One region of the Arthrobacter dokdonensis genome, then DNA from elsewhere that is predicted to be linked to it. Evidence: riboswitches for the same ligand, from Rfam matches in the RefSeq annotation. Region 1 holds a riboswitch; each other region holds the start of a gene.

Region 1 (6,993 bases):
GCCCTGCGGCAGGTCCTCGGCGCCGCGTTCCGCAGCCGCAACCCGCACCGCTACCTGGCCACCCTGCTCATCGGCAAGCCGGCCCGGGAGCGCAGGGCATGACGGGAGTGGCTGCGCTGCATCGGTCATCGACAACCCGGCTAGTGGCGCTGCGGACGGCCGGCAACAAACCACAAGAGGGCGCCGGCGAAGCTGCCGAAAAGGAGAATCAGCAACCAGGCTTCCTGCGGGAAGGAACGAATCTCCAGCTTGTCCGTCCGGGCAAAATCGACAACGCCGTAGACCCACAGGCAGAGGGCGCAAAGGACTATCAGCACTGGAAGGCCGGTCAAGAAAAAGCTGTTGCCCATAGAGCCATTATCAACCTGATTTCCGCAATCGAACCATGGTTTCCCGGCAGCAGCTGCGGGCACCAGTTGGTTTCGCCGGGGCCGGTAGGGCCCACACCGCCACGTCGAAAACCGGGGCCCCGCAGGGGCGGCCCGGACGAGAAACCGGGTTCCGGCGTCGCGCGTCCGGCGCCTTAATGTGCGGCGGGTGCACGGTTCCGGTAAACTTGGGACGCAAGACCCCCTTGATTGCCTGCCGCGGTACAGCCTTGCTGGAGACGGCCGGTGCGTTGACAAGGGGCATTTTCGTGTCCGGACGGTGTACGGCGGAACAACCGCTGATGCATGCAGCGACCGGCTCAACTTTATGAGCAAGGGGGAGGATCCCATGCCAGCAATCGTGATCGTCGGCGCCCAGTGGGGCGACGAAGGCAAGGGCAAGGCCACAGACCTGTTGGGCGGCCTGGTCGACTATGTGGTGAAGCCAAACGGCGGCAACAACGCCGGGCACACCGTGGTCGTGGGCGGTGAGAAGTACGAGCTCAAGCTCCTTCCCGCCGGCATTTTGAGCCCCAACGCCACACCCATCATCGGCAACGGCTGCGTGGTAAATCTGGAGGCCCTGTTCGAGGAAATCGAGGGCCTGCAGGCGCGCGGCGCCGACACCTCCAAGCTGCGGATTTCCGCCAACGCGCACCTGGTGGCCCCGTACCACCAGGTCCTGGACAAGGTGACCGAACGTTTCCTGGGCAAGCGCGCCATCGGCACCACCGGGCGCGGGATCGGCCCCGCCTACATGGACAAGGTGGCCCGCCTGGGCATCCGCGTCCAGGACGTGTTTGACGAATCGATCCTGCGCCAAAAGGTGGAAGGGTCGCTGAAGCAAAAGAACCAGCTCCTGGTCAAGGTCTACAACCGCCGCAGCGTCGAGGTTGAGGAAATCGTGGAGTACTTCCTGGGCTTCGCCGAACGGCTGCGCCCCATGGTCATCGATTCCACCTTTGTGCTCAACGAGGCGCTGGACCGCGGCGAGGTGGTGCTCATGGAAGGCGGGCAGGCCACGTTCCTGGATGTGGACCACGGCACCTACCCGTTCGTGACGTCCTCCAACCCGACCGCCGGGGGAGCCTCCGTGGGCTCGGGAATCGGCCCCACCCGGATCACCCGCGCCGTGGGCATCATCAAGGCGTACACCACCCGTGTTGGCGCCGGACCGTTCCCCACCGAGCTCTTTGACGAGATGGGCATCTACCTGCAAAAGACCGGTGGCGAGTTCGGTGTCAACACCGGCCGCCCGCGCCGCTGCGGCTGGTACGACGCCATTCTGGCCCGCCACGCCTCCCGCGTCAACGGCTTCACGGACTACTTCGTCACCAAGCTGGACGTGCTCACCGGGATCGAGCAGATCCCCGTCTGCGTGGCCTACGACGTCGACGGCGTGCGTTTCGACGAAATGCCGATGACGCAGACGGACTTCCACCACGCCGTGCCCATCTTCGAGTACTTCCCCGGTTGGACCGAAGACATCACCGGCGCCCGCACCATGGAGGACCTGCCGGAGAACGCCCGGAACTACATCCTGGCGCTGGAAAAGATGTCCGGCACGCGCATCTCGGCCATCGGGGTGGGCCCGGACCGCGACCAGACCATCGTGCGGCACGACCTCATCCCCACGCCCGCCCAATAAATCGCTGGCGCGATTTTCCGGGGCCCTCGGGCGCGTGGGCCCATCCACGCCCGCCCAATAAATCGCTGGCGCTCCGTACGGCAGCGCCGCCCAAGGAGGGACGACGGCGGAACGCAAGTTCCGGCGTCGTCCCTCCTTCGTTGCGGGCTGGGAAGACTACGCTGGAGGTAAGTCAAGCCACGGTAAGGAAGATGCCATGAAGGTCAGTGTTGGACAGTTCAACCCCGGCGGGGACGTGGCCGCGAACCTGGCGGTGATGCGCCGGCTCGCCGCGGAGGCCCGTGCGGATGGCGGGCGCCTGGTGGTCTTTCCCGAGGAGTCGATGTTTTCGGTGGGCAGGGTTGCGGGCGGGTTCGTGGCAGCCGTGGAAGCGGAATGGACAACGTTTGTCCAGGGCGTCTCCCGCATCGCGGCGGACGTCGGCATTGCCGTCATTGCCGGGGGTTATGAGTCCAGCGCGGAGGCCCGCCCCTACAACACGCTCGTGGCCGTGGACGAGGACGGCGCCATCCTGGGCACCTACCGTAAGCTGCATCTCTATGACGCGTTCTCCTACCAGGAATCGCGCAGGATCAAGCCCGGCGACAACGGCGTGACCCTGGTGGACATCGGCGGCTTCCAGGTGGGCATCATGACCTGCTACGACATCCGCTTCCCCGAGCAGGCCCGGGCGCTGGCGCTGGCCGGGGCGGACCTGATCTGCGTCGCGGCGGCCTGGTTCAAGGGCGACCACAAGGTGGACCACTGGGAGACGCTGCTGAAGGCCCGTGCCATTGAAAACACGGTGTGGATTGCGGCGGCGGGAACCTCGAGCGACCATTGCATCGGCCATTCGGTGGTGCTGGATCCCATGGGCATTCCGCAGGACTTCCTGGACGACGAGGCGGAGGGCGTGGCCACGGCGGACGTGACGCACAAGCGCATCGAGGAAGTGCGCGAATTCCTGCCGGTGCTGCGCAACCGGCGTTTTGAGAGCAATGCGGTGGTGGTTCCGGCCGGGTAGAAATATTCCATTGACGGCACGGTTCCCGGTGGTTAGTGTCAGGAATAAGGGCAGGAGGAAGCCATGAATGATTCCAGAATTTGGGCGGCGCTTGAGCCGCTGCACCCCTCGGCGTTGGAGGACATGCCGATGGACGGCACCTGGCTGAAACCCCCGTACCACAACGATCCTGCCGGGCGTGCCGTGGTGTGCAACGACGGCGACTTCCAGTTTGTCGTGGTCGATCGCAAGAAGGGGGCCGTGCTCTTTGTCTGCGAGGACGACGAGTCCCTTGTTGCCTCCAACCTGGACACGTTCGTCCAAATCGTGTCCGCGTGGGGCTCCATTGACAGCGACGCACCCGGCCCGGAGGACGACGAGGAGTTTTCCGCGGTCAGGAAGTCCTTCGAATCCCAGCTGAAGGTCCTGGACCCCCCGGCCGCCGGCCCCAACGAGTTCTGGTCCCTCTACACGGAGGAACTGACCAGCGACGACTACGTGGATTACGACGACCTGGACGACGACGAGGAAGATGAACGCGAGACCGACACCGGGGACAACGACCGCCCCGGCGCCGACGAGTCCTTCAGCGTCGCCTAGGTCCTTTCCAGAGTCGGCGTGAGGCTATTTCCGCGCCCTGCCCCAGCGCCTCCAGCTTGGCCGCCGCGATCTGCGGGTGGACGCGGCCGCCCAGGCCGCAGTCGGTGGATGCGATGACGGCCTCGCGGCCCACCACCGAGGCGAAGCGCTCGATACGGTCCGCCACGAGTTCCGGGTGTTCCACCACGTTCGTCGCATGGGAAACCACGCCGGGGATGATGGATTTGCCTTCCGGCAGCCTGGCGTCCTGCCAGATTTTCCATTCATGTTCGTGCCGGACATTGGCGGCCTCGAAGGAATAGGCGCCCGCTTGGATGGCGAGCACCTCGTCGAGAATGTCGGCGAAGGGGATGTCCGTGGTGTGTGGGCCGTGCCATGAGCCCCAGCACACGTGGAGGCGGATCTTGTCCTCGGGAAGTCCCCGGAGGGCGTAGTTGGTGGCCTCGACCCGCAGTTGGATGAACTTCTTGTAATCGGCGAGGGCCGGTTCCGGGTTGACCTGGTCCCAGCTCTCGGCCAGCGAGGGATCGTCGAGCTGGACCGTCAGGCCGGCGCCGATGATCGCCTTGTACTCCTCGCGCATGGCGTCCGCGCAGGCGTAGAGCAGTTCCTCGTCGGTGGCGTAATACTCGTTGGCCAGCCGGGCGCAGGAGCCGGGTGACAACGCTGCCATGAACCCCTCCGTCAGGCCGGCGGAGGCAAGTCCCTTGCCCAGGTTGGCAACGTCGGAGGCGACCTGTGCGTGTCCCGTGTAGGTCAGCGGTCCGACAATCTTCGGCTGCGTCGTGGCCTTGCGATGGGCCAGGATGCCGGAGGCCGGGTCGCTGTAGGCCTCGTTGAATTTCTGTCGGTCTCGACGGTCCGGAAAGGAAGTCAGCACCACGTTGCCGGGCGTGGATCGGTGCGCTTCGTCGTCGGCCCAACGGTCCACGGTGGTTGCCTCCAGCCCACCGAGGCGGCCGAACGAGTAGTTCCACCAGGCGCCGTAGTCGACGGCGTTGGACATGGTGTGGCCGTACTCGCCGTCATTGGGAATGTCGATGCCGGCGGCCTGCTGCCGGGCAACGATGTCCACCACGGAATCCGCAAGCAGGGCTTGGTATTCGTCGGTGTCGCCGCCGGCCTCCCGTTCGGCGTTGGCGGCCAGCAGGGCAGGGGTGCGGGGCAGCGAGCCGGCGTGGGTGGTGCGGATGTGGTCGGTGTTTAAAGCCACGAATGGATTCCTTCCATCGTTTCTGGCGGTAGCACCGGTCCCCGACGCTGCCGAACACTGTTCAGGCACGGCCAAGGAGGGTTGCTGCGGCGTCGCTGAGCCAGATCTCTCGGCCGCTCGGGATGGTCACGCCCATTGTGCCCTCGGGCCGGGCTCCACGCCAAATCATTGCGCCGCGTTGCGCCGCATTGCGACGAGGACTTCCGCGGACGGGCCGTACCTGCCCCTGCCACGGCCGTGCCTGAGGCCAATCCTCCGGTCGGGCACATAAAATTGGCTCCATGAGCCATGTCAACGATCCCGCGGTCATCCACCGCCTGCTGACCACGCCCGCCCGCTGGGCGGTGGTCGGGCTGTCCAACAACCCGCTGCGGGCGGCGGTGGGTGTGTCGTTGTTCCTGCAGCAGCACCTGGGACAGGAAATCATTCCGGTCAACCTGTCGGGCGACGACGTCCACGGGGTCAAGGGCTACAGGACCCTCGCCGAGATTCCAGGAGCAATTGACGTCGTCGACTGTTTTGTGAACTCCACCAAGGTGGGCGCGGTGGTGGACCAGGCCATCGCCGTCGGCGCCAAGGCGGTCTGGCTGCAAGTGGGGGTCGTCGACGAGGCCGCGGCACAGCGGGCGGCCGACGCCGGCCTGGACGTGGTCATGGACACCTGCCCCAAAATACAGGCCGCCGCCATCGGCCTGTAAGTTCAACCCCAAAGGCCGACATGCCCCGCCATATGCGCACCATCCCGAACACGGCCCGCTGGATTACGCTCGCCGTGGTGGTGGTGCTCGCCGCGCTCGCCGTGGGCGTCCTGCGCGTTGCCGCCGGAACCACGACGCCGGCCGGCACCTCCGCGACCACCGCGCCGACGGCACCGTCCTGGACCACGACGGCGGCCGGGGCCGTGAGCGCAACGCAGGCTCCGGCGTCGTCCGCGCCCTCAGCCCTGGATCCGACGACGGGGCGGCACAGCACCTTGGGCGGGCTGGTGCCGGACTATACGCTGCCGCCCATTGAGGACGGCATGGTCCCGGTCATCACCAAGATCCCCACGCAACAAAAGGTGGTGTTCCTGACCATTGACGACGGGGCGGTGAAGCGGGCATCCGACCTGGCGCTGCTGGAGCGGAACGGCATCAAGGCGTCGCTGTTTTTGGCGCACACCTTCATTGCCGGGCACGCGGGCTTCTACCAGGCCTATCTCGACGCCGGATACCTCATCGAGGACCACACGATGACCCACAACCTGGGCTTCATCAACCTCCCGTACCCGCAGGTCAAGGCCGAGATCTGCGGCATGGCGGACTATGAGGAAAAGTACTTCGGCCGGCGTCCCGTCCTCTTCCGTCCACCGGGAGGCCCGTACACGCAGGCCGTGCGCAGGGCCGCCGCGGAGTGCGGCATGAAAGCGATTGTGGACTGGGAGGCGAAGGCCAACGCGCGGTCCATGCAGTACCAGGTGGGCCAGGCACTGCGCCCGGGGGACATCGTACTGATGCACTTCCGGCCAGAATTGCCCGCGGACCTGGCGGCGTTCATCAGGGCGCAGAAGGCGGCCGGGCTGAAGGTTGTGCTGCTGGAGGACTACCTGGGCGTGAAGTAAGGCAGACTGTTCAGCTGGCAAAGGCCGCCGTACGGCGACCGGACAAGGAGCATGGAGCATGGATGATTCCCCGGTGGATGCGGCCGAAGTCATGACCGAGCAGCGGGCGCTGGCGCAGCTGCCCGTGGTGCTGGCGCTGGCGGAGGCCGGCAAATTGCGGGTCAGCGCTGCGACGCGCAAGCCGTCTGCAGCCACCGTGAAGCTGCTGGCCGAGAACCTCCCTGGCGGCGACTTTTATGCCAGTGAAGCCATCTCGGCTTTCGCCTGGCCGCTGCTTCTTCAGGCGGGAGGACTCGCCGACGGGCCGCGCATGCAGCTCACGCCCCGCGGAAGGGCTGCGCTGCGCAAGGACCCTGCCTTGACGGTGAAGCTGCTCTGGGAACGGTGGCTCAAGGCAGGCATTATTGACGAATTCAGCCGGGTTGATGGCATCAAGGGCCAGCGGGCCAGCAATGTGCTCAGCGCCCTGCGGCCGCGGCGCCAGCTGGCGGCCGAAGGGCTTTCCCTCCTGGGGACGGACGAGTGGACCGCCACGGATGATCTTTTTACCCAGATGCAGCACGAAGGCATGGACCCGGTGAT
Region 2 (6,993 bases), 970 kb from region 1:
GGCAGGGACCACGGGGTCGGCCTGGTCGCGGCCCCAGAAAATCTCGGGTTTCGCGGCGGCCGTGGCGGCGTCGTCAAAGAACGGGTCGCCATCTGCCTCGACCACAAATCCTGACAGCCCGACGACGGCCGCATAGTCCGCGGGCCGGTGCCGCAGGAGCGTGGTTGCCATGCACATGCCCTGGGAGAACCCGAGGAGCGACACCGACGAGTGCCCAGCGCGGACGGCGTCCAGCCAGGCCTCGAGGCCCGCTGCCGCTTCCGTCACGCTGTCCACCGAGTAGGAGAGGTCACTGTCCAGCGGGAACCAGGCACGGCCCGGTCCGGCCTGGAGCCGGGCCCCGACGGAAGCGACCGTGAATTCGGCGGGGAGCTGCGCGGCCAGGCCGAAGAGGTCGGCCTCGTCGGCGCCGTAGCCGTGAAACATGACAAGCAGGGGCGTGCCGGCCCGCTCGTTTTCGGGCCGGGACCACAGGACCTGGGGGGATTCACTCATGTGCCCCATCGTTTCATGTCCGTGGTGCCGGCGCGATTCGGCACGGCCAGGCACGGCCTGGCGGCGGGATGTGCGGCGCGGTTTTGCGGCGCGGTTTTGCGGCGCGGTGCCGCGTGGTGGCGTGATTTGGCCGGGTGAGGGCAGTATGGATGTGTGAGCGAATTTAGTGAAGCAGAAAAGTCACAGCTTTCCGGCACTGTCGAAACGGCCCGCCACCCCTGGAGCCGCTATGTCGCGATGGGCGACTCCTTCACCGAGGGCATCGGCGATCCCGAGCCCAGCAGCCCGGGCGGGCACCGCGGCTGGGCGGACCGAATGGCCGAGGAACTGGCCCGCGGCCGCGAGGACTTCAAGTACGCCAACCTGGCCATCCGGGGCCGGCTCCTGCGGCAGATCCTGGCCGAGCAGCTGGAACCCGCCCTGGCCCTGAAGCCGGACCTGATCAGCATCTCCGCGGGCGGCAACGACCTCATCCGGCCCGGTTCCGACCCGGACACACTCGCCGAGCGTCTGGACGCCGCCGTCGGCAGGATGTCCGTTGCCGGGGCCACTGTGCTGCTGTTCAACGGGCCGGACGTCCGGGACACCCCGGTGCTGGGCATGGTCCGGGGCCGCATAGCGGTCTACAACGAAAACCTGCGTACCATCGCCTCCCGCCATGACGCGGTCGTGGCGGACATGTGGTCCATGCGCGAACTGAAGGACCCGCAGATGTGGTCCGCGGACAGGCTTCATTTTTCGCCGCTGGGCCACCACAACATCACCATCATGGCGCTGAACACCTTGAACGTCCCGCACGAGCTGCTCCCCCAGGTGCCCACGCCGCTGGCGCCGCAGAGGTGGCAGGCCGCTCGGGCTGAGGACCTCGTGTGGGCACGCGAGTTCCTCATGCCGTGGGTCCTGCGACGGCTGCGCCACAGATCGTCCGGCGACGGCATGTCCGCCAAGCGGCCCACCCCCGGCCCGGTGTTTGGGCCGGGCATCGGCTCGGCCCTGCCCGGATCAGGGGGCCAGATGCGGGGCTGAAGGCGGCCCCGTTCCCCCGTGAAGCACCGCGCCACATGATGTCAGGCAGACTAAGATGAGGGAAGGTGCGGAATCCGCGCCACTGAAGCCTGAAGAGGTGTGTTGTGCTGACCATGCTCGACCCTGCAGCGACAGGAGCTGTTGCCGCGTCATCTTCCGGTTCCGGCGCGCTGCCCCCGTGGTTCATTCTGGTGTTCTTTGCCGTGGTCCTGGTCGCCAACTTCGCCCGGGCGGCGTCCCGCCGCAAGCGGGCACGGAGCGCCTCGCCCTACGCCACGACGCCCCGGTCCGGCAGGCCGGGCAGCCCGGGCTACTCGCAGCCCGGCGGGCCGCAGTCCGTGCACCAGGCAACGCCGGGCACGGTGCAGCAGTCCCCGGCCATCCCGTACGGCGGCACGCTGCTCAACGGTGTGCCGATGAAAAGTTACGACGCCGTCCAGGGCCACCAGACCATCGGGTTTGCCAACGAGCGCATGAAGGCCGAGGCCGAACTCAAACGCCAGCTTGATGCGCTCGACGCCGCACGCCGCGCCGGCCAGGTCACGGCGGAGCAGTACGCCGCCCACCGCGAGGCGATCTTCAAGAACTTCTAGCTTCAACTGTCGGGGAAGCGATCGCCGGCAGGCGGAACGGGACCCGGTTTTTTGGGGCTTAATCCGTGAAGAACGATTCCCGGAGCAGATCGCCGACGGCGGCCACTTCGGTCAGGAAGCCGTCGTGGCCAATGGCGGAGTCGATGCGGCGGACCACGACGCGCCCGGGGAGGGCTTCGGCCAATTCATCCGACTGCGCCGGGAAGTAGAGGCGGTCGCTGTTGACGGCGGCCACCAGAAATTCCACGCCCTCGGTGCGGGCCAGTGCCTCAGGCAGTGTGCCGCGCCCCCGCGCGACGTCGTGGCTCATGAGGGCTTCGGTGATGGCCACGTAGCTGTTGGCGTCGAAGCGGGTGACCAGCTTCTGCGCCTGGTGGTCCAAATAGCCTTCCACCTGGTAGCGGCCCGCGCCGCCCCCGACGGCGGGACGCAGCCGGGCGTGGCCCAGCGGGTCCTCACCGGGTTGCGCAAAGCGGCCAAAACGGGCGCCCATCTCGGCCTCGGACCGGTACGTGATGTGGGCGATCCGCCGTGCCAGACCCAAGCCCAGGGTGGGGGCCGCGCCGTCGTAGTAGTCCCCGCCGGCAAAGTGCGGGTCCTGGCGGATGGCGAGCACCTGGGCCTGGGCAAAGGCGATCTGCTCGGCCGTGCTGGCGGCGCAGGCCGCCACCACGGCACAGCGCCGCACGCGTTCGGGGTACGTCACCGCCCATTCGAGGGCGCGGGCGCCGCCCATCGAACCACCGATGACGGCGTGCCAGGACGTGACCCCCAGCGCGTCAGCCAGGCGTGCCTCCGCGTGGACGGAGTCGCGGATGGTGACGAAGGGGAAACGTGAGCCGTAGGGCGCGCCGTCCTCGGCAATGCTGGAGGGGCCGGTGGTCCCGTAGCAGCCGCCGAGCATGTTCGCGGCCACCACGAAGTACCTGTCGGTGTCGATGACTTCACCGGGGCCGACCAAACCTTCCCACCAGCCGTCCTCCTCGGACTCCCCGCGGCTGACATGGGTGCTGCCCGTGAGTGCGTGCTGGATGAGGACGGCGTTGCTGCCGTCTTCATCCAACGTCCCCCAGGATTCGTAGGCCACCGTCACGGACGGCAGTCCGCCCCCGGCCTCCAGCGCCAGCGCGCCAATGTTCACCGAGCGCAGCACGCCGCCGCCCTGCCCGACGGCGCCGGACCAGGGGCTGCCGCCGGGGTTGGACGTGTCGGGGTCGGTGCCTGGGGTGAACACGGTATCCTCCGCCGCCGTCCTGTCCGCGGCACTCACGCTGATTTTGCTGCCCGGAACCCGGCTTCGAGATCGGCAATGATGTCCTCGACGCCTTCCAGGCCCACGGACAGGCGTACCAGGCCGGGGCGGACGCCGGCGGCCAGCCGCTGCTCTTCGCTCAGCTGGGCGTGCGTGGTTGACGCCGGATGGATCACCAGGGAGCGGACGTCGCCCAGGTTGGCCACGTGCGAGTGCAGCTCCAGGCCGTCCACGAAACGCCGCCCGGCCTCGAGCCCGCCCTTGATGTCGAAGGAGACGATGGCGCCCGTCCCGTTCGGGCCGTACTTGCGGCCGCGCTCAAACCATGGGCTGGACGGGATGCCGGCGTAGGCCACGGCGTCGACGTTCTCATTGGCTTCAAGCCAATTGGCCACCTTGACGGCGTTGGCGACGTGGCGTTCCACCCGCAGGCTCAGCGTCTCGATGCCCTGCGCGATGAGGAAGGCGTTGAAGGGGGAGATGGCGGAGCCGAGGTCGCGCAGCAGTTGCACGCGGGCCTTGAGGATGTAGGCCAGGTTGGCGCCGAGGGCGCTGCCCACGCCGAGGTCGCGGGCGTAGACCAGGCCGTTGTAGCTCTCATCCGGAGTGTTGAATCCCGGGAACCTGTCCGGGCTGGCGGCGAAGTCGAACCTGCCGCCGTCGACGATGATGCCGCCGATGGCGTTGCCGTGCCCGCCCAGGTACTTGGTGGCGGAATGGATCACGATGTCCGCGCCCCATTCCAGCGGGCGGATCAGGTACGGCGTGGCCAGGGTGTTGTCCACGATCAGCGGCACGCCGGCGTCGTGGGCGATGGCGCTGATGTTTTCCAGGTCCAGCACGTCCTGGCGCGGGTTCGAGACCGTCTCGCCGAAGAACGCCTTCGTGTTGGGCCGGACCGAGGAGCGCCATTCATCCAGGTTGTCCGGATCGGAGACAAACGTGACCTCGATGCCGAGCTTCTTCAGCGTGTGGGCCAGCAGGTTGAACGTGCCGCCGTAGATACTGGGGCTGGACACAATGTGGTCCCCGGCCTCCGCCAGGTTGAGGATGGCGAACGTGGTGGCGGCCTGCCCGGAAGCAAGGAGCAGGGCCCCCACCCCGCCTTCCAGGCTGGCGACGCGCTGTTCGACGGCGTCGGCGGTGGGGTTGCCGATGCGCGTGTAGATGGGCTCCAGTTCGGTGAGCGCGAACCGTGCGGCGGCGCTTTCCGTCGAGGGGAACACGAACGACGTCGTCTGGTAGATCGGCAGCGCCCGGGCGCCGGTGGCGGCATCCGGCTGCTGGCCGGCGTGGATCTGACGGGTTTCAAATGACCAAGCGTTGCTCACTTCGAGCTCCTTACACACTAGAGGCCGTCCACGTCCCGCGCCCCGGCGTCCGGGGACGCAGGGGGCGGGAGGGGAAGTTGCGGCCCGCGCTTGCACCGAGCCCGGTTGGCCCAGCGCCAGGTCTTCACCCGGGGCACCCCGCCGCGGTAAGGAGGGTTGCCGGCCAGCGAGCCGGGGCTTGTCGCTGGCACTCATGACCTGTTACCAGTGTGCGAGAGCGCTCCGCCGCGCCGCAACATTGTGACGGCTTTATGACCCTGGCCGAACATGTGCTGGACATTGGCGCCGAAAACTGGGCAGGGCCGAACAAGTGCCGTGCCGACCACCTGCAGCATCCTGTCCTTGGCGTCCCACGTCGGAGGAGTGCCGCGGCGGAGCGGACCCTGCGCTGTCCCGCCCTACCCGCGCTTGCCCAGTCCGGCCCGGCGCAGAGCCTCTGCCATGGCGGTGTCCGCCGCCGGTGCCGCCGGCCGGGCCTGGCCGGTCGACGGAGATCGGGTCTGGCCGGATCCATCCACCGGCCGGCCCTGCCGCCCCTGCCGGGCCTGGCGCGCCCCCTGGGCACCGCCCCGCGGCGAGTTACGCGCCGGTGTTCGGGAGCCGGCGTCGTCCGCGGGAGCATTTGTCGTGGACCCGGCTCTGGCTCCGGCCTTGGCGCCGGCGGCATTGGCCCCGTCGTCCAGGCGCAGGGTGAGCGAGATGCGCTTGCGTTCCGGCTCCACGTCCAGCACCTTCACGCGCACGACCTGGCCGGACTTGACCACGGTGTGCGGGTCGGAGACGAACGTGTTTCTCATGGCGGAGACGTGGACCAGCCCGTCCTGGTGCACGCCGATGTCCACGAAGGCGCCGAATGCGGCGACGTTGGAGACGGTGCCCTCCAGGATCATGCCCGGGCGCAAGTCGGTGATCTTCTCAATCCCCTCGCTGAACGTGGCGGTTTCAAAGCGCGGGCGGGGGTCGCGCCCCGGCTTTTGCAGCTCGGCGACGATGTCCGCCACGGTCGGCAGGCCGAAGGTTCCGTCCGTGAAGTCCTGGGGGTCGACGGCGGCCACGGCCGCCACGCCGCCGGAAATTTCCGCGGGCCCGGCACCGACGGCGGCCAGGATCCTGCGGGCCACGCCGTACGCCTCGGGGTGCACGCTGGAGGCATCCAGCGGCTCCGCTCCCCCGGTGATGCGCAGGAAGCCGGCACACTGTTCGTAGGCCTTGGGGCCCAGGCGGGCCACCTTGAGCAACTCGCGGCGCTTGCTGAACGGGCCGTTTTCGTTGCGGTGCGCCACAATGTTTTCGCTCAGCAGGGGCCCCACACCGGCCACCCGGGCCAGCAGCGCCGGGGACGCCGTGTTCAGGTCCACACCGACGGCGTTGACGCAGTCCTCGACCACGGCGTCCAACGAGCGCTCCAGCTTGGCCGGGGTGAGATCGTGCTGGTATTGGCCCACGCCGATGGACTTGGGATCGATCTTGACCAGTTCCGCGAGCGGGTCTTGCAGGCGGCGGGCAATCGAGACCGCGCCGCGCAGGGAGACGTCCATGCCGGGCAGTTCGGCGCCGGCCAGGGCGGAGGCGGAATAGACCGACGCACCGGCCTCGGAAACCACCAGCTTGGCGACCAAGCGATCCGGATGGGTCCTTTTGAGTTCCGCGAGGAGTTCGGCGGCGAGCTTGTCGGTTTCGCGGCTGGCCGTGCCGTTGCCGATGGCGATGAGTTCCACATGGTGCTTTTCCACCAGGGCAGCAAGCGTGGCCAGGGCCTCGTTCCAGCGCCTGGCCGGGGCGTGCGGGTAGATGGTGTCCGTGGCGGCCACCTTGCCGGTGCCGTCCACCACGGCCACCTTGGTGCCCGTGCGCAGGCCCGGGTCCAGGCCGAGCGTGGCCCTGTTGCCGGCGGGCGCGGCAAGCAGGACGTCGCGCAGGTTGGCGGCAAACACGCGCACCGATTCCTCCTCGGCGCTTTGGAACATCCGCACGCGCAGGTCCACGGACAGGCGGGTGAGGATGCGGGTGCGCCAGGCCAGGCGGGCGCCGGTCATGAGCCAGGTGTCGGCGGCCCGGCCGGCATCGGCAATGCCTAGGGAGTGCGCCACGGCGCTTTCATAGCGGGCGCGGGCCTGCGCCTGGGCGTCGGCGTCGCGGGTGTCCGCCTCCGAAAGGTCCAGTGTCAGCACGCCTTCCTTTTCGCCGCGCAGCAGCGCGAGCACCCGGTGGCTGGGCAGCGTGTGCGGCGGCTGGGAAAAGTCAAAGTAGTCCTTGAATTTCTCTCCGTCGGCGGCCTTCCCTGCCTTGCCTGTTT
Region 3 (6,993 bases), 1.5 Mb from region 1:
GCTTCAGCTGTTCGAGCATGTCGGCCGAAGGGTCGACGGCGGTCACCCGCCATCCCCGCACGGCCAGCAGTTGCGTGTACTTCCCCGTCCCGGCTCCGACATCCAGGACGTCCCGGACGTCGAGGCCGGAGGAAAGCCAGTCCAGCGACTCCTCCGGGTAGCCGGGGCGCACCTTGTCGTAATGGGCCCCGCCCTCCTGAAAAGCGTCGGCCATCGCCACCCGCCGTGCGTCGTCAAAGACCGGTCCGCCCGCGCCTGACATCATGCTCCGTTCTGGTGGTGGATTCGCCGCTCCACTCTACCCCCGCCGCCCGCCATGGCGTCAGTCGGTGGAGCAGGGGGCCGCGCCGGCCGTGCCCGGGGTGTTGGGCGCCCATTCGGGGTAACCGCGGGAGTCGTTGGCGGGCACCCAGCGGCCCGCGTCCACCACGTAGTCCCAGCCGAGGCCCTCGTTGACCAGGGCTGCCACGCCGCTGACCAGGCGGTCGGCGTCCTCACGCCGCGAGCCCACGCCGAAGCTGGCACGCAGCGAGCCCGAGGCCAGACCCAGCCGGCGCAGCAGCGGATGCGCGCAGAACCTGCCGTCCCGCACGCCCACGCCGTGTTCGGCGGAGAGATAGGCGGCGGCCAGTCCGGCGTCGTACCCTTGCACGGAAAAGTTCACCACGCCGATGGTGCCGCAGCGGGGGTGGCTCGCGGAATCGGAAAACAGCTGGTGGACGGTGACGCCGGGCAGCGCTTCCAGCCCGGCCACCAGGCGGGCGCGCAGCTCCTGCTCATGCGCGTGCCACTCGTCGGGGTCCAGGGCGGCCAGGACCTGCGTGGCCTTGGCCAGCGTCGCCGCGCCAAGGACGTTGGGCGAGCCGGCCTCGTGGCGGGCCGGGCCCTTTGTCCAGCGCACGGATTCCAGCCGCACGTCCTTCACGGCGCCCCCGCCGGCCAGGTGCGGGCGGCCGTCGTCGAGCCAGTCCGGGCGCCCCACCAACACGCCGGCACCAAACGGAGCGTAAAGCTTGTGGCCGGAGAAGGCCACGTAGTCGATGCCGTCGCGGGCAATGTGGAGGCGCCGGTGCGGGGCCAGCTGGGCGGCGTCGACCACAATCCGGGCGCCGTGCCTGTGGGCCAGCGACGCCAGCTCGGCAATGGGCAGCACCTCGCCCGTGACATTGGAGGCGCCGGTGACGGCCAGCAGCACCACGTTGCCTGCGCGCAGCTGGGTCTCCACCCGGTGCAGGGTCGACGCGACGCTGTGCCCGGCCACCACCGACCGGTGGGGCAGCGCCTGCCACGGCAGCAGGTTGGCATGGTGTTCGATGTCCAGGTAGAGGACCTCCCCGTGTCCGTGGGACGTGCCGGCGGTGCGGCCGCGCTCCGCCAGCAGCGACTCCACGCAGCCGGCCAGCAGGTTCAGGGAGTCGGTGGTGTTGCGGGTAAAAACGACGGCGTCGTCCGTCCGGGCGCCCACAAAGTCCGCCACGGCGTGCCGGGCGTTTTCGTACAGGGAGGTACTGACCTGCGAGGCGAAGCCCGCCCCGCGGTGAACGCTGGCGTAGTACGGGAGCACCTCGGACAGGTGTGCGGCCACTTCCTCCACGGCCGGGGCGGACGCCGCATAGTCAAGGTTCACGTAGCGTGTGCTGCCGCCCTGGATCAGCGGGGCAGCGAGGTCGCGGCCCACCACGGGCAGCAGGGGCGTGTCGGAAAGGCGTGCTTTTTCGAGGATTGCAGAACTCATGGGAGGCTCCCTTGGGAAGGACCTGACGCTCCGGCGAAGCCGCAGGGAACGTCAAAAGTCCGCGCTTGCCAAGACCGCTCCGGCCCGGCCAGGTCGTCACCCGGGGCACCCCGCCGCGAAAGGAGGGTTGCCGGCCAGCAAACCGGGGTTTAGCGCTGGCACTCGTGACCTATGCCCAAAAGGCTAGCCCACCGCGGCGTCGTGCGCATTTGTTACGACACATGCCGCCTCCCTGAGGCCCGGCCCCAAGCGCGAGGGTGAGAATTAAGCGCGACGGCGGTGCCGCCGTCGCACTTAACGCGCCCGTGCTTCAACCCCGGCGGGGACCTGTCCCGCTTAGGAGAGGAGGTCGTCCCAGCCGGGATTCAGGCGGCGCAGGACCTCGGCGTGCAGGATGGAGTTGGTGGCCAGGGCGTTGCCGCCGAACGGGCCGTCCACGCCGTCCAGGGAGGTGAAGCGGCCGCCGGCTTCCGTGACGATCGGCACCAGGGCGGCCATGTCGTACAGGTTCAGCTCCGGTTCGCAGGCGATGTCCACTGAGCCCTCCGCGACGAGGCAGTACGACCAGAAGTCGCCGTAGGCGCGCGTACGCCAGACCTCGTCCGTCAGGGCCAGGAACTCGTCCCGGTTGCCGCGGTCCGCCCAGCCCGTCAGCGAGGAATAGGACAGTGAGGCGTCGGCAAGTTCCGAGACGTTGGAGACGCGGATGCGGGTGGCGGAGGCCAGCGACTTGCCTGTATAGGCGCCGGTGCCCTCGGCCGCCCACCAGCGCTTGCCCAGTGCCGGCGCGCTGACCACGCCCACCACGGGCCGGCCCTCGTCCACCAGCGCGATCAGCGTGGCCCAGACAGGCACGCCGCGGACAAAGTTCTTCGTCCCGTCAATGGGATCGATGATCCACCGGCGTGAGCCATGGCCGCTGCTGCCGAACTCCTCGCCCAGCACGGCATCGCGGGGGCGCACCCGGGACAACTGACTGCGGATCGATTCCTCTGCCGTCTTGTCCGCGTCCGTGACCGGCGTCAGGTCCGGCTTCGTCTCAATCTGCAGGTCAAGGGCCTTGAAGCGCGACATCGTCAGGGAGTCGACGGTGTCGGCCAAAACGTGTGCCAGGCGGAGGTCGTCGTTGTACGTCTGGGGTTGGACAGTCATGTCCCTCACCGTATCGGTAAATTGGCCGGATATGCGGGACCATGGGGTCCTCGTGCTGGCGGCGGTCGGCTGTGGGCCGGGAACGGGATTGATGGTGCGGGATTGATGGTGCAGGTAATGCGGGCTGTGGGCCGGGAACGGGATTGATAGTGCAGGTAATGCGGGCTGTGGGCCGGGAACGGGATTGATGGTGCAGGTAATGCGGGTTGCGGGACGCCCAGGTCGCAGGAGCTGCACCGCCGATTGGGCACAGCAGCCTGGGCCCGCAGAAGCTGCACCGCCGATTCCGATCCGATCGCCCGGGGATGCTGTCAGTCGTTGTTGCCGAGCTCCTTGGCCTCGGCGCGGCCTTCGGTGCGGCTGCTGGTGCCCAGCAGGCGCCGCAGGGACGCCAGCCGGGCCGGGCCCGCGCCGCCGGCATGGCCACCGGCAACCCACGGGTCCAAGCCGCAATTGACGGCCGAGGAGTCGTGTTTGCAACCGCGTTCGCAGTCGTCGGTGCCGGGTTGCAGGTCGGGGAACGCGTGCAGGATCCGGTTCGGGTCCACGTGGGCCAGGCCGAAGGAACGGATGCCGGGGGTGTCGATGATCCACGAGCCCGCCTCCCCGTCCTGCAGCCGCAACGCGAGGGCCGAGGACGAGGTGTGGCGGCCCCGCCCCGTGACCGCGTTGACGCCGCCGGTGGCCCGCTGGGAACCCGTGAGTGCGTTGACCATGGTGGACTTGCCGACGCCGGAGTGCCCCACCAGCACGCTGACCTTGCCGTCCAGGTGGTGGTGGAGTTGTTCGACGGCGCCGCCGGCCAGGAGGGCGGAGTCGCCGTCGTCGCTGCGTGCGTCGACGGCTGAGGCGGCGTCGGCCGCGCCCGGGGCGGCGGTGCGGCTGATGATTACTGTCATGTCCAGGTGCCGGTAGTTGGCCAGCAGCTCGGCGGGGTCCTTGATGTCCGCCTTGGTGATCAGGAGGATCGGCGCAATGCCGGAATCGTAGGCGGCCACCAGGGCGCGGTCGATGAAGCCGGTGCGCGGTTCCGGGTTGGCTGCCGCGACCACGATCACGAGCTGGTCGGCGTTGGCCACCACCACGCGTTCAACGGGGTCCGTGTCGTCGGCACTGCGCCGCAGCAGGGTGCGGCGTTCCTCTACCCGGACCAGGCGTGCCAAGGTGTCCGGCTTTCCGGAGGCGTCGCCCACCAGCGCCACGAAGTCGCCGGCCACGACGGGGGAGCGGCGCAGCTCCCGGGCGCGCGCGGCGACCACCACGCGTTCTGTGGGCAGGTCCTCGTCCACGATGGCGGTGTAGCGGCCGCGGTCCACCGTGGTGATGCGGCCAATGACGGCGTCTACGTGGGCGGGGCGGTCCTTGGTGCGTGGCCGGCTGCCTTTTTTGTTGGCGCGGACGCGGACATCGGTTTCGTCCCAGTTGCTGTAGTCCTTAGCCACGCCCGGGGATCCCCGCCGCCGCCGTCTGGGCGGCCATGTCCGCCCACATTTGCGGAAATGCCGGCATGGTCTTGGCCGTGGTGGCAATGTTTTCAACCTCGACGCCGGGCACGGCCAGTCCGATGATGGCGCCTGCCGTGGCCATGCGGTGGTCCTCGTAGCTGTGGAACAGCCCGCCGTGCAGCGGGGCGGGGTTGATGGCAAGCCCGTCCTCCGTTTCGACGGCGTCCCCGCCCAGTGCGTTGATCTCGGCCACCAGCGCGGCGAGGCGGTCGGTTTCGTGGCCGCGCAGGTGTGCGATCCCGCGGAGGCGGGACGGGCCGGTTGCCAGGGCACAAAGGGCCGCGACGGACGGTGCCAGCTCACTGGTGTCCGCGAGGTCCGCGCCGAGGATCTCGGGCCCGCCGGTCACCGTGAGCAGGCCGCCCTCCAACGTCACCGTGGCGCCGAGCTGTGGCAGGATCTGGCGCCACTTGTCGCCCACCTGGGTCGTGTCCAGCGGCCAGTCCGGGATGCGGACGGTGCCGCGCGTGGCCAGGGCCGCCGCCAGGAAGGGCCCGGCGTTTGAGAGGTCCTGTTCCAGCTGCACATCAAACGCCGCAATGGGACCCGGTTGCACCTTCCAGTGGTTGGGGACGGAATTGTCCACCGTGACGCCCAGGGAGCGCAGCACCTCAACCGTCATGGAAATGTGGTCGACGCTGGGCACCGAGCTCCCGCTGTGTTCCAGATGGAGCCCGCCCTCGAAGCGTGCTGCGACCAGCAGGATCGCGGAGATGAACTGTGAGGAACCGCCGGCGTCGACGGCCACATGGCCGCCGGAGACAGTTCCGGTGCCGTGGACCGTAAACGGCATGAAGCCGTCCCCGCCTCCCTCCACGCTGACGCCCAGGCCCCGGAGCGCAGCCAGCACCGGGGCCATCGGCCGCACGCGGGCGGCGGGATCGCCGTCGAACGTCACGGCCCCCCGGAGCAGCGCGGCCAGGGGCGGCACAAAGCGCATGACGGTCCCCGCCAGGCCGCAGTCGACCGCGGCGTCGGCGGCGTGGCCGGCGGGAATGGGAGTAACCACCAGATCCGGCACGGAACCGGCCCCGGGCACCTCGTCGATCCCGGCACCGAGGGCGCGCAGCGCATCAACCATGAGGTCCGAGTCGCGGGACTGCAGCGGCGCCCGCAGCCGGGACGGGCCCTCAGCGAGTGCGCCCAGGACCAGATATCTATTGGTCAGCGACTTGGAGGCCGGGATGGTGACTGTGGCGTCCAGGGGTGCTGCGGAAAACGGCGCGGGCCAAGGTTCGGTCATGGGGGGCTATTGTCCCGTCACGTCGTGGGCGAGCGCGCGGACGTTCTTGTCTGCCGCCTTCAGCTGCCTGCTGGTGGTCTTCCGGCCGGATTCAAACATTTTTTCGGCACGCCAGGCCAGGCCCGGCCGGCCGGCCGTATCCACGCTGGCCAGCAGGGCGCCGCCCAGGAGCCCGATGTTCTTGGCCAGCTGGCTGCGGCGGTGCGCCTTGGCCTCCTTGGTGTCGGAGCTGGCGCTGCGGTACTCCACAAAGGTGGTCAGTCCTGCGGTGAGGGTCAGCAGCAGTGCCGCAGCGCGGGAAAACTTGCCGGTGGCCAGCAGGACGCCGGCGCCCACCTGGGCCCCGGCGACGGCACGGGCGAGTGTTTTCTCGTTGGTGTCGACGGGCAGGGCGGCCGAGACGCGGCCCAGCACGGGGCCGAGCTGCTGGGCGGTCCTGTCCGCGTTCCGCAGGCTGTCAAGCCCGGACAGGATGAACGACGAGGCGAGCATGGGGCGGGCGAGTACGCGAACGATGGTCAAGGTGGCCTCCTGTTGTGTGCCGTATGCCCCGTCCCACGCTGCTGCCGCCGGACCGGGCGCTTTTGCTTCATCAAGTCTCGCACCTCGGCGCCAAGTTTGCGGAATATACTGCGCGGGGTCCGGGTTTGCATTGGTATGGCAGGGCGGTCCGTCCTAACAGATTTGGCGAAAGGCGGCAATGCAGACACTGACAGTAGACTCGTCTGTGATGAACATTTCCGAGCCTGAGCAAGCCCACAACACCGCTGCATGGCCCAGCACCGCCGGCACGGCGGAAAAGATTGCCGCGCCGGCGGGTAACATTGCGGCGCCGGCGGAAAACACCGACAAAGCCGGGGTGGATGTTGCCACCGAAACTGTGGAAGCCCGCCGCGCACGGTTTGAGCGGGACGCCATGCAGTATGTGGACCAGCTGTACTCGGCGGCCATGCGCATGGCCCGCAACCCCAGCGACGCCGAGGACCTGGTCCAGGAGGCGTACACGAAGGCTTTTTCCGCGTTCCACCAATACAAGCCCGGAACCAACCTCAAGGCCTGGCTGTACCGGATCCTGACCAACACGTACATCAACCTCTACCGCAAGCGCCAGCGTGAGCCGCTGCAGTCCAACGCGGACCAGATCGAGGACTGGCAGTTGGCGCGGGCGGAGTCGCACACCTCCCGCGGGCTGCGCTCCGCCGAGGCCGATGCGCTGGACCACCTGCCGGATTCGGACGTGAAAAGTGCGTTGCAGGCCATCCCGGAGGAGTTCCGTCTGGCGGTTTACTTTGCCGATGTCGAAGGCTTTGCGTACAAGGAAATATCAGAAATCATGAACACCCCCATCGGCACCGTGA

What was found. A riboswitch is a leader RNA that binds a small molecule or an ion and turns the genes downstream of it on or off. The one in region 1 is predicted to bind S-adenosylmethionine.
Region 2: another riboswitch for S-adenosylmethionine. It lies ahead of DMB86_RS07690 (bifunctional o-acetylhomoserine/o-acetylserine sulfhydrylase); the one in region 1 lies ahead of DMB86_RS03590 (cobalamin-independent methionine synthase II family protein).
Region 3: another riboswitch for S-adenosylmethionine. It lies ahead of DMB86_RS16145 (aminotransferase class V-fold PLP-dependent enzyme); the one in region 1 lies ahead of DMB86_RS03590 (cobalamin-independent methionine synthase II family protein).

The regions. Positions count from the first base shown of each region.
Region 1 is NZ_CP029642.1:779,629-786,621, forward strand. It holds gene DMB86_RS03565 (FAD-dependent monooxygenase) at 1-102, shown strand, start outside; gene DMB86_RS20490 (PLDc N-terminal domain-containing protein) at 141-350, opposite strand; gene DMB86_RS03575 (adenylosuccinate synthase) at 718-2,016, shown strand; gene DMB86_RS03580 (carbon-nitrogen hydrolase family protein) at 2,213-3,019, shown strand; gene DMB86_RS03585 (SUKH-4 family immunity protein) at 3,083-3,598, shown strand; gene DMB86_RS03590 (cobalamin-independent methionine synthase II family protein) at 3,585-4,811, opposite strand; SAM riboswitch class I at 4,822-4,940, opposite strand; gene DMB86_RS03595 (CoA-binding protein) at 5,093-5,509, shown strand; gene DMB86_RS03600 (polysaccharide deacetylase family protein) at 5,530-6,411, shown strand; gene DMB86_RS03605 (hypothetical protein) at 6,470-6,993, shown strand, end outside.
Region 2 is NZ_CP029642.1:1,748,904-1,755,896, reverse strand. It holds gene DMB86_RS07710 (alpha/beta hydrolase) at 1-504, opposite strand, end outside; gene DMB86_RS07705 (SGNH/GDSL hydrolase family protein) at 733-1,521, shown strand; gene DMB86_RS07700 (hypothetical protein) at 1,626-2,114, shown strand; gene metX (homoserine O-acetyltransferase MetX) at 2,173-3,267, opposite strand; gene DMB86_RS07690 (bifunctional o-acetylhomoserine/o-acetylserine sulfhydrylase) at 3,381-4,697, opposite strand; SAM riboswitch class IV at 4,779-4,896, opposite strand; gene DMB86_RS07685 (Tex family protein) at 5,096-6,993, opposite strand, start outside.
Region 3 is NZ_CP029642.1:3,618,215-3,625,207, reverse strand. It holds gene DMB86_RS16150 (class I SAM-dependent methyltransferase) at 1-265, opposite strand, end outside; gene DMB86_RS16145 (aminotransferase class V-fold PLP-dependent enzyme) at 323-1,735, opposite strand; SAM riboswitch class IV at 1,792-1,905, opposite strand; gene hisN (histidinol-phosphatase) at 2,072-2,887, opposite strand; gene rsgA (ribosome small subunit-dependent GTPase A) at 3,199-4,329, opposite strand; gene aroA (3-phosphoshikimate 1-carboxyvinyltransferase) at 4,322-5,635, opposite strand; gene DMB86_RS16125 (DoxX family protein) at 5,642-6,157, opposite strand; gene DMB86_RS16120 (sigma-70 family RNA polymerase sigma factor) at 6,336-6,993, shown strand, end outside.